Linked DNA regions of Azoarcus olearius. The protein of the gene in region 2 interacts with the protein of the main gene of each other region in a pairwise test. Links are inferred from orthologs where the notes say so. Each region holds a gene or a part of one and is shown on either strand. Other genes may lie near its edges.

Evidence for each region. The genes of interacting proteins can lie anywhere in the genome.
Region 1: the proteins of kdsB (region 2) and acuR interact in binary tests that used the Escherichia coli proteins (3 or more experiments, as listed by UniProt). The link is inferred for Azoarcus olearius from one-to-one orthologs.

What each region holds. Positions count from the first base shown.
Region 1 is NZ_CP016210.1:2,859,457-2,864,520, forward strand. What follows is about bases 95-3,010. They hold acuR (acrylate utilization transcriptional regulator AcuR), read left to right. Parts: upstream 95-1,191; coding sequence 1,192-1,830; downstream 1,831-3,010. Other genes in these bases: dqs_RS13090 (TetR/AcrR family transcriptional regulator), read left to right, coding at 95-1,009; dqs_RS13100 (peroxidase-related enzyme), read left to right, coding at 1,928-2,506; dqs_RS13105 (hypothetical protein), read left to right, coding at 2,726-2,914. In the rest of the region: dqs_RS13110 (hypothetical protein), read right to left, coding at 3,049-3,357; dqs_RS13115 (B12-binding domain-containing radical SAM protein), read right to left, coding at 3,401-5,064. UniProt on the Escherichia coli protein: Involved in response to both electrophiles and reactive chlorine species (RCS). Represses the transcription of the nemRA-gloA operon by binding to the NemR box.
Region 2 is NZ_CP016210.1:1,683,018-1,691,121, reverse strand. What follows is about bases 2,479-5,308. They hold kdsB (3-deoxy-manno-octulosonate cytidylyltransferase), read right to left. Parts: upstream 4,366-5,308; coding sequence 3,592-4,365; downstream 2,479-3,591. Other genes in these bases: lpxK (tetraacyldisaccharide 4'-kinase), read right to left, coding at 4,543-5,308; dqs_RS07830 (Trm112 family protein), read right to left, coding at 4,374-4,562; adk (adenylate kinase), read right to left, coding at 2,819-3,472; dqs_RS07845 (6-phosphofructokinase), read right to left, coding at 2,479-2,703. Outside these bases: ggt (gamma-glutamyltransferase), read right to left, coding at 1-1,420; more of dqs_RS07845, read right to left, coding at 1,438-2,478; more of lpxK, read right to left, coding at 5,309-5,568; dqs_RS07820 (ExbD/TolR family protein), read right to left, coding at 5,572-5,994; dqs_RS07815 (MotA/TolQ/ExbB proton channel family protein), read right to left, coding at 6,006-6,614; xseA (exodeoxyribonuclease VII large subunit), read left to right, coding at 6,905-8,104. UniProt on the Escherichia coli protein: Activates KDO (a required 8-carbon sugar) for incorporation into bacterial lipopolysaccharide in Gram-negative bacteria.

The DNA.
Region 1 (5,064 bases), 1.2 Mb from region 2 along the record:
GTTACGGGTAAGCCTGCGCTGCGGCGACGTCCCGCGCTCGCTATGATTCCGCCCCGAACGCCGCGCACAGCCGGCCCAACTTCGCAGATCGACCATGAACCAGGCGCTCTCCCGCACCCCTGCCCCCGACGACAATCGCGATGTCGAAAGCCGCATCCTCGAACTCGCCCGCAGCGAACCGGAACTCGGCCAGGCCGCGGTGGCCGAGCGCCTGCGCCTCGACGGGCTGCAGATTTCCGCCTCGGGCGTGCGCTACATCTGGCAGAAGCACGGCCTGGAAACCGCGGTGAAACGCCTGCAGGCGCTGGCCGACGAAGCCGGTGACGGCGTCGAGGTGCTGACCGAGAACCAGCGCCGCCTGCTCGAGCGCGGCGAACTCAGCGCGCGGCTGGCGCGCGGTGAAACCGCCAACGACAGCGGCGGCGAGCCTGGCGGCGACAGCGGCGGCGAGCCGGTGGAGCGACGCCAGGTGATCCTGACCGCCGCCGCCGAACTGTTCTCCGAGCAGGGCTACGACCGCAGTTCCATCCGCGACATCGCGCGCAAGGTGGGCCTGCTGCCCGGCTCGGTCTATCACTACTTTCCGTCCAAGGACGAGCTGTACCTGGCGGTGCATCGCGAAGGCTTCCAGCGCGTGCTGGGGCGTGTGAAGGCGGCGGCGGAAGAAGGCAGCGATCCGTGGGACCGCCTGCGGCGGGCGTGCGAGGTACACGTCAGCGGCATCGTCGAAGGCTCGCCGATCGACCGCATCACCGGCCACAGCCTCTCCTTCACCGGCAACCAGGAACTGCTGGCCAAGATCCAGCCCTACCGCGAAGCCTACGAGGAAGTGTTCCGTGACCTCATCAAGGCGCTGCCGGTTGCCCCCGGCACCGACCGCACACTGCTGCGCCTGTTCCTGCTCGGCGGCATGAACTGGATCTACCTGTGGTATCGCGAAGGACGCCGCAGCCCGCGCGACATTGCCGACGCGATGGTGGAGATGGTGCGCCGCGGCGTGACGGGCTGAACCGCGCCGCCCCCGCAGCGGGCGACGACCAGCCCGGCACCATGACGGGCATGCCCTGCCGCTTCCAAGCGGAGTAAGCGGCGGCCACGGGGGCGCCTCCGTTTCCGCCGCTCCGTTGCAGGCACAATGCGCTGCGCGCGGGAAGGATTGTTTTTACGAGACAGTCAGTCCAATATCTCGTCATGGATGCGCCGCCCCTTACCCCCCGTCGCCGCGGCAGGCCCCCGAAGCAGCGGGAAGACCTGATCGGAACACGTGAATTGCTGTTGCGTGCGGGCCTGGAAGTGCTCACCGAAAAGGGGTTCTCAGCCACCGGCATCGAGGAAATCCTGGGTCGGGTAAACGTGCCCAAGGGCTCGTTCTACCATTACTTCGACAGCAAGGAATCCTTCGGCCTGGAACTCATCCAGCGCTATGGCGAGTTTTTCGCGAGGAAGCTGGACCGCCACCTGCTGAACGACGCGCTTTCGCCGCTCGATCGCCTGCGCGCCTTCGTCGCCGATGCGAAAGACGGCATGGCGCGGCACGCCTACCGCCGCGGCTGCCTGATCGGAAACCTCGGGCAGGAAATGGGCGCGCTGCCCGAAAGCTTCCGCGCCAGCCTGAAAGAGACCTTCGAAGACTGGCAGACGCGTTTTTCCACCTGTCTGATGGCAGCCCAGCAGGCCGGAGAACTGTCCCCCTGCGCGAATCCGCCACAACTCGCCGCCTTCTTCTGGATCGGCTGGGAGGGTGCGGTGCTGCGCGCCAAGCTCGAGCAATCCGCCGCGCCGCTCGACGTTTTTGCCGATTTCTTCTTTGCGGGTTTGCCGCCCGCCTGACCTTTTTTTAAGCTCGACTAGACGCTCGGTCTAAATACCTACGACGCGAAAGCGCCCATTCAAGTCCATTTATTCTTGTCACGCAGAGGAGTGAAACATGGAGCAGACCCGCCAAGCCCCCGTCAGCCGCTTTCCGGTTCCCCGGCTGGAGGACATGCCTGCCGACATTCGCGAGCGCATCATGGCGGTGCAGGAAAAGTCAGGCTTCATTCCCAACGTCTTCCTGACCCTCGCCCATCGGCCGGACGAATTTCGCGCGTTCTTTGCCTATCACAACGCCTTGATGGAAAAGCCGGGCAATCTGACCAAGGCCGAGCGGGAAATGATCGTGGTGGCAACGAGCGGCGCCAATCAATGCCAATACTGCGTGATCGCGCACGGCGCCATCCTGCGCATCCGCGCCAAGAATCCGCTCATCGCCGATCAGATCGCCACGAATTACCGCAAGGCAGATATCACCGACCGCCAGAAAGCCATGCTGGATTTCGCGATGCGCGTCTCGCAATCCGCGCATCTGGTCGGCGAGGCCGATTTCGACACGCTGAAAACCCACGGCTTCACCGAAGAGGACATCTGGGACATCGCCGGCATCTCCGCGTTTTTCGGCATGTCCAATCGTCTGGCCAACGTGACCAGCATGCGACCCAATGCGGAGTTCTACGCGCTGGGCCGCTAGCCGATCACTGGAAATCCGCGGCGCCGCCGCGGCCGGCGGCTTCCGCTGCAACGGACTGCGGCGCGGCACGAGCGTGCAATTTCTTTACACAGCGCCGCACCATTGCACGACATTTCCTTCACCAGCCGGCCCGCCCCCTGTCTTTCCCCGGGAACACCGAATGCTTCTCTCCCAAAGCGATGGCAGCACAGCCAGCGCTATTGCCCTGAGGAGACGATCATGCCGAACCAGCAAAATAACCAGCAACAAGACCAGAAGCAGCAGCGTGAGCAGCAACCCCAGCAGCAACAGCCGGGGCGGCAGCAGCAACAGCCCGGCCAGCAGCAACAACCCAACCAGCAACAGCCCGAGCAGCAGCAGACCAAGCAGGATCAAAACCAGCAACGCGGTCAGAACCAGCAACGCTGATGCAGTCCTGACGCGGGCGCCCCGGTCGCAGGAGCGCCCTGCGCATCTCCTTTCCGCGTGCGGCGTTTCGTGCACGCATTCCCGGCAGTCCCAAAGCGGGCTGCCGGGAACCCTCCCCGCGCGCCTGCCGGCTCTCAGCAGATGCCGGCAATAAAGCGCCTGCGTGCCTCTTCCAGCGCCGCTTTCCCCGCCGCGTCGGTCAACTTCAGCGCGGTCTGGTGGTAGGCCTCGAAAGCCGCCCTCACCTTCGCCGCGTCCAGTCCCTTCGGCGACTCCTCCAGCAGCACCGGCGGTGCCTCACCCGGCACAGGTTGCAGGACCGCATGCTTGGGGATGAAGCTGACGGCCCCCGCTTCATCGGACGCGGTCATCGGCCCGACCTTGGTGTGGATGCGGCCCTTGAGCAGGAAGCGGGCGCCGAGGGGAAGGAGATTGATCTTCATGGATATCGCTTGCTTGAATTGAGCGGGGTTGCGATGGCGGCGCTTACTGCTGGGCGAGCGCGCGCGCGATGAACTGCCGCGCCACCCGCGGCCGCGGCACCTTGTCGGCAAACCAGTTGCGCACATCGGTATCCAGCCCGATGCCGTGCATGTAGTTGTACAGCGCCTTGTTGAGCGCAGCACCGAGCGCGTCGTGATCCACGCCGGTCGGGTCGACGAATTCGACATCGTTCTTGGCGAAACTCACCGGCGGCAGCGGCAGCAGGCGCACGCCGTATTCGTCCGGGTTCTTGCCCACCGGGGAATGCACCGTGCAGGCGAAGCGGTGGAAGAAGCCGGACTGGATGCAGCCGGCCTCGAACAGCTGGCGCACGTATTCCAGCGCGTCCACCGTGTCGTGCACCGTCTGGGTCGGAAAGCCGTACATCAGGTAGGCATGGACCAGCACGTCGGCTTCGGCGAAGGCGTGGGTGACGCGCGCTACCTGATCCACCGACACGCCCTTCTTCATCAGCTTCAGCAAGCGGTCGGAGGCCACCTCCAGCCCGCCGGAAATCGCGATGCAGCCGCTGTCGGCCAACAGCTGGCACAACTCCGGGGTGAAGGACTTCTCGAAGCGGATGTTGCCCCACCACGAAATCGCCACGCCGCGGCGCAGCAGTTCCTCGGCCAGCGCGCGCAGCGCCTTGGGCGGCGCCGCCTCATCGACGAAGTGGAAGCCGGTCTGGCCGGTCTCGGCGATGATGGCCTCGATGCGGTCCACCAGCACGCTGGCGGCGGCGCCCTCATAACGCGAGATATAGTCGAGGCTGATGTCGCAAAAGCTGCACTTCTTCCAGTAGCAACCGTGCGCTACGGTGAGCTTGTTCCAGCGCCCGTCCGACCACAGCCGGTGCATCGGGTTGAGCATGTCGAGGATGGACAGATAGCGGTCCAGCGGCAGGCCGTCCCAGGTGGGCGTGCCGACCTCGTCGAAGGGGACGTCCGGCTCGGGGAAATTCACGTAGCGGACCTCGCCGCTGTCGGCGTCGCGCACGAAGGTGCGCACCAGGCGCGACGTTGAACGCCCGCCCTGCAGATGGTCGATCAGCGCCAGCACCGGACGTTCGCCATCGTCCAGCGTCACATAGTCGAAGTAGTCGAACACCCGCGCGTCCTTCAGCTCGCGCAGTTCGGTATTCACGAAGCCGCCGCCCAGCGCCACCGCGATGGAGGGATCGCGGGCCTTGATCGCCTGGGCGATGCGGAAGGCCCCATACACCGAGCCGGGAAACGGCACCGACAGCAGCACCAGCTGCGGGCGGTGGCGCTCGATGGCCGCCACAGCCAGCTCGATCAGCAGCGTGTCGACCAGCGTCGGCGGCGCCGCGAGCGCGCGCGCCAGCGGTTCGAAGCTGGGCTGGCTGCGCGCCAGCGATTCGGCGTAGCGGACGAATTCGAAGCGCGCATCCACCGCCTCGCGCAGCACGTCGGCGAGGTCGTTGAGATAGAGCGTGGCGAGGTGGCGGGCGCGGTCCTGCAGGCCCAGCGAGCCAAACGCCCAGGCCAGCGGGTCCCCACCTTCCGGGTCGTAATAGACATCGAGCGCATCGAAGCGCGGCCCTTCCGGCAGGAAGGTGCGCGAGCAGATGCGGTGCGCCACGGTGGAATCCCGCCCCTGCAGGAAGGCGATGACCGGCGCGATGGTGTAGTGGTAACGCTCGAAGT
Region 2 (8,104 bases):
CCGCGTGCAGCCGTCCATCGGGCGCAAACACCAGCGTCGGCGCCATCGAGCTGAGCGGGCGCTTGCGCGGCCCGGCGCGGTTGGGGTGTGCCCCGTGCTCACCGCTCGGGACAAACGAAAAATCGGTGAGCTGGTTGTTGAGCAGGAAGCCGCGCACCATGCGCCGGCTGCCGAAGGCGTTCTCGATCGAGGCGGTCAGCGACACCGCGTTGCCGCCTGCATCCACCACCGATATGTGCGTGGTGGCGGGCCACTCCGGGCTGCTCGCCGCCACCGCTGCCACCGCGGGGTCCGGCACGCCCGCCGGCGCGGTCCCCATGCTGCCGTCGAGCGCGATCAGCGCGGCGCGGCGGGCGAGGTAGCGCGGCGCCAGCAACTGCGCGGGCGCCAGCGTCATCGCCGCGGGGTCGCCGTACCAGGCTTCGCGGTCCGCATAGGCAAGCCGGCCCGCCTCGGCGAAGAGGTGCGCGGCAAAAGCCGAATCCGGCGCGATCGCAGGCAGGTCGAAGCGTTGCAACACGCCGAGCAGGGCCAGCACGCTCGCACCGCCGGCGCTGGGGGGCGGCATGCCGCACACCCGCCAGGCGCGGTACGGGCCGCACAGCGCCGGGCGCTCGACCACCTCGTAGGAGCGAAGGTCGTCCAGCGTGAGCGCGCCCGGCGCCGGGGCGCGCGCCACCGCGGCGACGAGATCGCGCGCCACCTCGCCGCCGTAGAAGGCCTCGGCGCCGTCGCGCGCGAGCAGTTCCAGCGTCGCGGCGAGCGCCGGATTGCGCAGCGTCGCACCCACCGCCAGCGGCGCACCGCCCGCATCGAAGAACAGCAGGCGCGCGGCGGGGTCGGCGCGCAGGAAGCGGTCGCGCGCGATGTGCGCGTGCAGGCGCGGCGACACCGCGAAGCCCTCCCGCGCCAATGCAATCGCGGGCGCGAACAGGCGCGCCCAGGGCAGCACGCCGTGGCGCCGATGGGCGGCTTCGAGCAGGCGCGGCAACCCCGGCACACCCACCGCACGGCCGCCCACCACCGCGTCGAAGAAGTGCAGCGGGCGCCCGGCCTCGTCCAGGAACCAGTCCGCCTCCACCGCCGCAGGCGCGCTTTCGCGGCCGTCCCAGGCGGCAAGACGCTGCGCGGCAGCGTCGTAGTGGAGCAGGAAACCGCCGCCGCCGATGCCGGACGATTGCGGTTCGACCACATTGAGCACCAGCGCCGCGGCAATCGCGGCATCCGCGGCCGAACCACCCTCGCCCAGCACGGCAAGCGCGGCGTCGGTGGCGAGCGGGTGGGCGGTCACCACCATTGCGTTGGAAGCGCGTACCGCCGGTCGCGGTGAGAAGCCGGTCGCGGCCTCGGGCGCGGGCGGCTGCGCGGCCGCCGTGGCCGCAAGCCACAGCCAGACCGCGAACAGGATCGCCGCGCGCATCGGCCTGCCGCCCGCGCTCAGCGCGTCCAGGCAGGCAGCCGGCGCGGTTCGGGTGCGAGTTGTAGTTGGAAGTAGTCGGGCAGACCGGCGTGGGTCGGCACCGGCAGTTCGCCTTCGATCAGCGGCGCCAGCGCGGCCTTGGCGGCGGCGGTGACGTGCAGGCCGTCGGCGGCGATGAAATGCGGCGGCACGCGGCGCTCGAGGTTGGCGATTTCCTCCACCCGCACCGGCTGCACATCCCACCGATACGGTTCGTCGGCCAGGCGGCGGATCGCCGGCATCACCCCATCCTGCCCGGCCAGCGCGTAGGCCACCGCAGCCCGCCCCACCGCCCTTGCCTGCGCCACGTCGGTGGCCGAGCGCCAGTGGCCGGCCGCGCGCTGCAGGTAGTCCGGGATGGCCCAGTGGTGCTTGTAGTCGAAGCGCGCCGAAACCAAGCGCGCGACGCACTGCCCCGCGCCGCCCAGCTGGACGTGACCGAGCGCGTCGTGCGACTGCTCCATCACCAGCGTGCCGTCGGCGCGGCGGATGCCTTCCGCCACGGTGACTGCACAGTAGCCCAGGCGCTCGACTACCGCCTTCACCCGCGCGAGGAAGGCCTCCTCGTCGAACGCGACCTCGGGCAGCAGCACGATGTGTGGCGGCTCGTCCTCGTTGCGCGCGGCCAGCGCGGTTGCGGCGGCCAGCCAGCCGGCGTTGCGCCCCATCACCTCCATGACGAACACCCGCCCACGCCGGCTGGACATCGCCGCCAGGTCCAGCCCGGATTCGCGCATCGCGGTGGCGAGATACTTGGCCGCGGAGCCGAAGCCGGGCGAGCAGTCGGTGCCCTCGAGGTCGTTGTCCACCGTCTTGGGCACACCGATGCAGCACAGCGGGTAAGCCCGCGCGCGCGCCGCTGCGGCAACGCGGGCGACGATGTCCATGGAACCGTTGCCGCCGTTGTACAGGAAGGCGCCGATGCGATAGCTGGCGAACACCTCGAACAGACGGTCGTACTGCGCGGGATTGGCTTCCTCCGGATCGAGGTCGAAGCGGCACGAACCGAATGCGCCGCCGGGCGTGAGTGCAAGCTGTGCCAGCTCGGCGGGCGTCAGCGGCGTCGTATCGACCAGCGTTTCACTCAGCACCCCGAGAATGCCGTTGCGCGCGCCATAGACAGTGCCGATCGCCTGCGGATGTTCGCGCGCGGCTTCGATGACCGCGGCAGCGCTCGCGTTGATCACCGCGGTGACGCCGCCCGCCTGGGCGTAGAGGAGATTGAACGGCTGGGTCGGGCTCATCGTCGGAGGTCACCTCGACAGCGGCGCGCATGCGCCGGATCACACCTGCAAAGACAAACGCGGCCGGCACCGGGTTCGGTACCGACCGCGTCGGATGACGGCGCCGGGCGCCGGATTACTTCAGCGCGTCGAAGGCGCGGGCGGTAATCTCATCCACGGCACCGAGGCCGGAGATCTTGCGCACCTTGGGCGCCTTGACGTCGCCGGAGGCGGCCCAGCTGCTGTAGTACTCGACCAGCGGCTTGGTCTGGGCGTGGTAGACGTCCAGGCGCTTCTTGACGGTCTCTTCCTTGTCGTCGTCGCGCTGCACCAGGTCTTCGCCGGTGACGTCATCCTTGCCCTCGACCTTGGGCGGGTTGTACTTGACGTGGTAGGTGCGGCCGGAGGCCAGGTGGGCGCGGCGGCCGCTCATGCGTTCCACGATCTCGCTGTCGGGCACGTCGATCTCGAGCACGAAGTCGATCGGCACGCCGGCGTCCTTCATCGCGTCGGCCTGAGGGATGGTGCGCGGGAAGCCGTCGAACATGTAGCCGGCCTTGCAATCGTCCTGCTGCAGGCGGTCCTTCACCAGGCCGATGATGATCTCGTCGGACACCAGGCCACCGGCGTCCATCACCTTCTTGGCCTCGATGCCCAGCGGGGTGCCGGCCTTGACCGCGGCGCGCAGCATGTCGCCGGTGGAGATCTGCGGAATGCCGAACTTCTCCTTGATGAAGTTCGCTTGCGTGCCCTTGCCGGCGCCCGGCGGTCCCAACAGAATCAGTCGCATACACCCTCCCGAGATTTTGGCCTGTGCTGCCGGCCTGCTTTATGAACTAGATGAACCAAAAGGCCGAAACTTAAACGACTCGACCGGCACGGTCAAACCGAAAGACCGCGCAAAACGTGTCAGGCAGCGCCGGCGAATACCGCCCGCACCCGCTCCAGGTCTTCCACGGTATCGACCCCCGCGGCCGGCGCGGCCTCCAGCCCGAGCACGCGGATGCGGTAGCCGTGCCACATCGCCCGCAGCTGCTCCAGCGCTTCCCACTGCTCGATCGGCGCGGGCGCCAGCGCGGTGTAGCGGCGCAGGAAGCTGACGCGGTAGGCATACAGCCCGACATGGCGCAGCACCGGAAGTCCGGCCGGCAGGACGGCGCGCTCGCCGGGTTGCGCCCAGGCATCGCGCGCCCAGGGAATCGGCGCGCGGGAGAAATACAGCGCGCGCTGCTGGGCGTCGCACACCACCTTGACGACGTTGGGATTGAAGACTTCGTCGGCGTCGTGGATCGGATGCGCCGCGGTGGCGATGGCGGCTTCGCCGTCGGCCGCGAGTTCGGCCGCCACCGCGGTGATGATGGCGGGGTCGATCAGCGGCTCGTCGCCCTGTACGTTGACGACGATGTCCTCGTCCTGCCAGCCGAGCGCGCACGCGACCTCGGCGAGGCGATCGGTGCCGCTCGGATGGTCGGCGCGGGTCATGACCACCTTGCCGCCGGCCGCCTCAACCGCCTCGCGCACGCCATCGTGGTCGGTGGCCACCCACACCTCGGCGGCGCCGGCGTCCTGCACGCGTTCGAGCACGCGGACGATCATCGGCTTGCCGGCAATGTCGGCGAGCGGCTTGCCCGGCAGCCGGCTGGAGGCGAAACGGGCGGGAATGACGATGCGGAAGGCGGACATGGCGGCGCTCAACGCAACGCGTCCACGTCCTCGGCGGCCAGCGCGCGCGCTTCCTCTTCCAGCATCACCGGGATGCCGTCGCGGATCGGGAACGCGAGGCGGTCGGCCTTGCAGACCAGCTCCTGCTTGTCCTTGAGGTAGTCGAGCGGACCCTTGCACAGCGGGCAGACGAGGATTTCAAGCAGGCGGGCGTCCATGTTGCAGTCTCTCCAGGATGCGTTCGGCGGCACCCGAACCGATTTCGGCCGTCACCGGGAATTCCCAGGCGTCGGCCGGTGCGAAAGGCGCGCATTTTACCGCATCCTTGCTGGTCATCAGCTTGGGCTCGCCGGGCGCGAAGTCGAGATCGGCGGCAACGAAGCGGTGATGGTCGGGAAACGGATGCGGCACCACGTCCAGACCCATCGCCGCGAGCTGGTCGAAGAAGCGCTGCGGACGGCCGATGCCGGCAACGGCATGGACCCGGCGGCCGCGGAAGGCGCTCGCATCGCAGCGCCGGGCAGGATCGGCAACGCCGCGGAACCCGTCGCCGACCAGCCGCATCGGCACCGCACGCGCGCCCAGCCCGGGCGGCAGTTCCCCCTCGTCGCCGTGGCGGATCACCAGGTCCACGCGGTCGAGCCGGCGGACCGGCTCGCGCAGCGGCCCGGCGGGCAGCAGCCAGCGGTTGCCCAGCGTGGCGGGATCGACCACCGCCAGCTCCAGGTCGCGGGCAAGGCGGTAGTGCTGCATGCCGTCGTCGGAGACGATGACATCGCATTCCGGGTGGGCCTGCAGCAGCGCGGCGGCGGCCGCGGGGCGGTCGCGCCCGACGAAGACCGGCACGCCGGTGAGGCGCGCAAGCAGCAGCGGCTCGTCGCCGCATACGCCGGCATCGCCGGAGGCGACCACTTCGAGCACGCCGCGCGCGCTGCCGCCGTGCCCGCGGCTGATGATGCCCGGATGCCAGCCGGCCGCCCGCAACTGCTCGACCAGCCAGGCGACCACCGGAGTCTTGCCGCTGCCGCCGACCGCGATGTTGCCGACGACGATCACCTTCACCGGCAGCCGCACCTGCGAAAGCAGGCCGGCGCGGTAGAGCCGGCGTCGCAATGCGGCGAGCAGGCCGAACAGCAGGGACAGGGGATACAGCAGCAGCGCGCGCGGACCGCGGCTGCGCCAGTACGACGGGGCGGTGGGCATGGCCCCGCGCGCAGCCGCCATGGGTCAGTTCGCCGGGGTCTGGGTGGCGAAAGTGATGTGGGCAAGGCCGGCGCGCTGCGCCGCCTGCATGACGTCCACGACGCGCTGGTGCGGGGTCTTGGCGTCGGCGCTGATCACCACGACCGGCTCGCGGCCGTTGGACGGGCTGGCCTTGCCGAGCGCCGCGGCGAGCTCGTCGATGCCGCGTCCGGCCACCGGCTGGCGATTGACGAGCACGTCGCCGGTGGCCGTGACCGCGACCGCAATTTCGTTCGCCACCGTTTCGCTGCCATCCGCTGCGGACGTCGGCAGGTTGATTTCCAGGCCCGACACCTTGGAGAAGGTGGTCGTCAGCATCAAGAAGATCACGATCACCAGCAGCACGTCGATGAAGGGGATGAGGTTGATCTCCGGCTCCTCATCGCGATTGCCCTTCCGGAAATTCATCGCCATCGCCCTCAGCCGCGGCGGTCGCCCTGGGCGACCTCGACCAGCTTGATCGCCTGCTGCTCCATGTCGATGACGAAGTCGTCGATCAGGCGGCGGAAATGGCGCCAGAAGATCATCGTCGGAATCGCAATCACCAGGCCGAAGCCGGTGGCGTACAGCGCGAGCGAAATGCCGTGCGCGAGCTGGGCGGTGTTGGCGCCGCTGATACCCTGCGAGGCGAAGATCTCGATCATGCCGATGACGGTGCCGAAGAGGCCGAGCAGCGGCGCCACCGAAGCGATGGTGCCGAGCGTGGTGAGGAAGCGCTCGAGTTCGTGGACCACCGCCCGGCCGGTTTCCTCGATCGATTCCTTCATGACGTCGCGCGAGGCGCCGATGTTGCGCAGGCCCGCAGCCAGCACGCGGCCGAGCGGCGAATGCGCGGCGACGCGGTTGATCATCTCGGCCGAGGCACCGTGGCTGCGCAGGTCCACCAGCACCTTGTCGAGCAGCCCGGCCGGAACCACGCGCGCGCGCCGGAGCGACACGGAACGTTCGATGATCAATGCCACTGCAATAACCGACGCCAGCAACAGCGGCCAGATCGGCCATCCCGCAGCCTGAATGATCTCGAACACGCGCCCACTCCCCGGGAAAAAGCGGAACTCTAGCGCCAGCCCCCGTCGGGCGGCAAGTCGGGGCGCTGTGCGGAGAATCCACAAAAGCTGTGGATAAGTTTGTGGACTGATTCGGGATGTTGCCCCGGAAGCCCGTCGCCGCGGGCTTTTGCTTGCTTCGCTGAAAAATTAGGCAACATAAAATACCGTTAGTTATCAACTACTTGACAAACACTCCCAGTCGGATCAAGGACTTGCCGATTCAGGCTTGACAGTCCGGCGGGGCTGTGGATTCCGCTACAATCCCGGGCATGAAATTCGCCTCCCAATCGCCTGAAGCATCACCGCTATCCCTGTCCGCTCAAGTGCTTACGGTGTCCGCACTGAACCGCCTCGCGCGCGAGGTACTCGAGTCGGCCATCCCCCTGCTGTGGGTCAGCGGCGAGATCTCCAACCTCACCCGTGCCGCCTCCGGACATCTGTATTTCACCCTCAAGGACGAGCAGGCCCAGGTGCGGTGCGCGATGTGGCGCAACCGTGCCCAGTTGCTGCCCTTCCGGCCTGAAAACGGCATGCGGGTCGAAGCCCGCGCCCTGGTGACTGTCTATGAAGTCCGGGGCGACTATCAGCTGGGCGTGGAGGCGCTGCGCCCGGCGGGCATCGGCAACCTGTTCGAAGCCTTCACGCGCCTGAAGGAAAAGCTCGCCGCCGAAGGCCTGTTCGATGCCGCGGTCAAGCGCCCCTTGCCGCCGTATCCGCGCGGCATCGGTATCGTCACCTCGCCCGCCGCGGCCGCCCTGCGCGACGTGCTGGTCACCCTGAAGCGCCGTGCGCCGCAACTGCCGGTGGTGCTGTATCCCGCCCCGGTGCAGGGTGCGGATGCGCCGCTGCGGCTGGTGGCGGCGCTGGAAGCCGCGGCGGCGCGCGCGGCGGAAGACGGCATCGACCTCGTCCTGCTGGTGCGCGGAGGCGGCAGCATCGAAGACCTGCAGGCCTTCAACGACGAAGGGCTGGCGCGCGCCATCCGGCGCAGTCCGTTGCCGGTGGTGTGCGGCGTGGGGCACGAAACCGACTTCACCATCGCCGACTTCGCCGCCGACCTCCGCGCCCCGACGCCGACCGGCGCGGCCGAACTTGCAAGCGCGGGTTTTCATGCCGCGCGCGACCGCGTCCTCGCGCTCGACCAACATCTTGCCCGCGCCATGCAGCGCCGGCTCGACACGCTCGCCCAGCGCCTCGACCGTGCCGCGCTGCGACTGGTGCATCCGCGCCAGCGGCTGGCAGCCGCCAGGGTTCAACTCGCAACGCTGGAGCGCCGGCTCCACGATGCCGGAACGCGGCAGCTGCAGCGGGCAGACGAACGCCTCGCGCGCCTCGGCCTGCGCCTGCGCGGGCGCCGGCCCGATCTGGCGCGCGCGCGCGCCGACCAGCACCAGCTCGCCGCGCGCCTGCGTCGCGGCCTCGACACCGTCATGCAGCGGCACCGCCTGCGGCTGGAGGCACTACAGGAC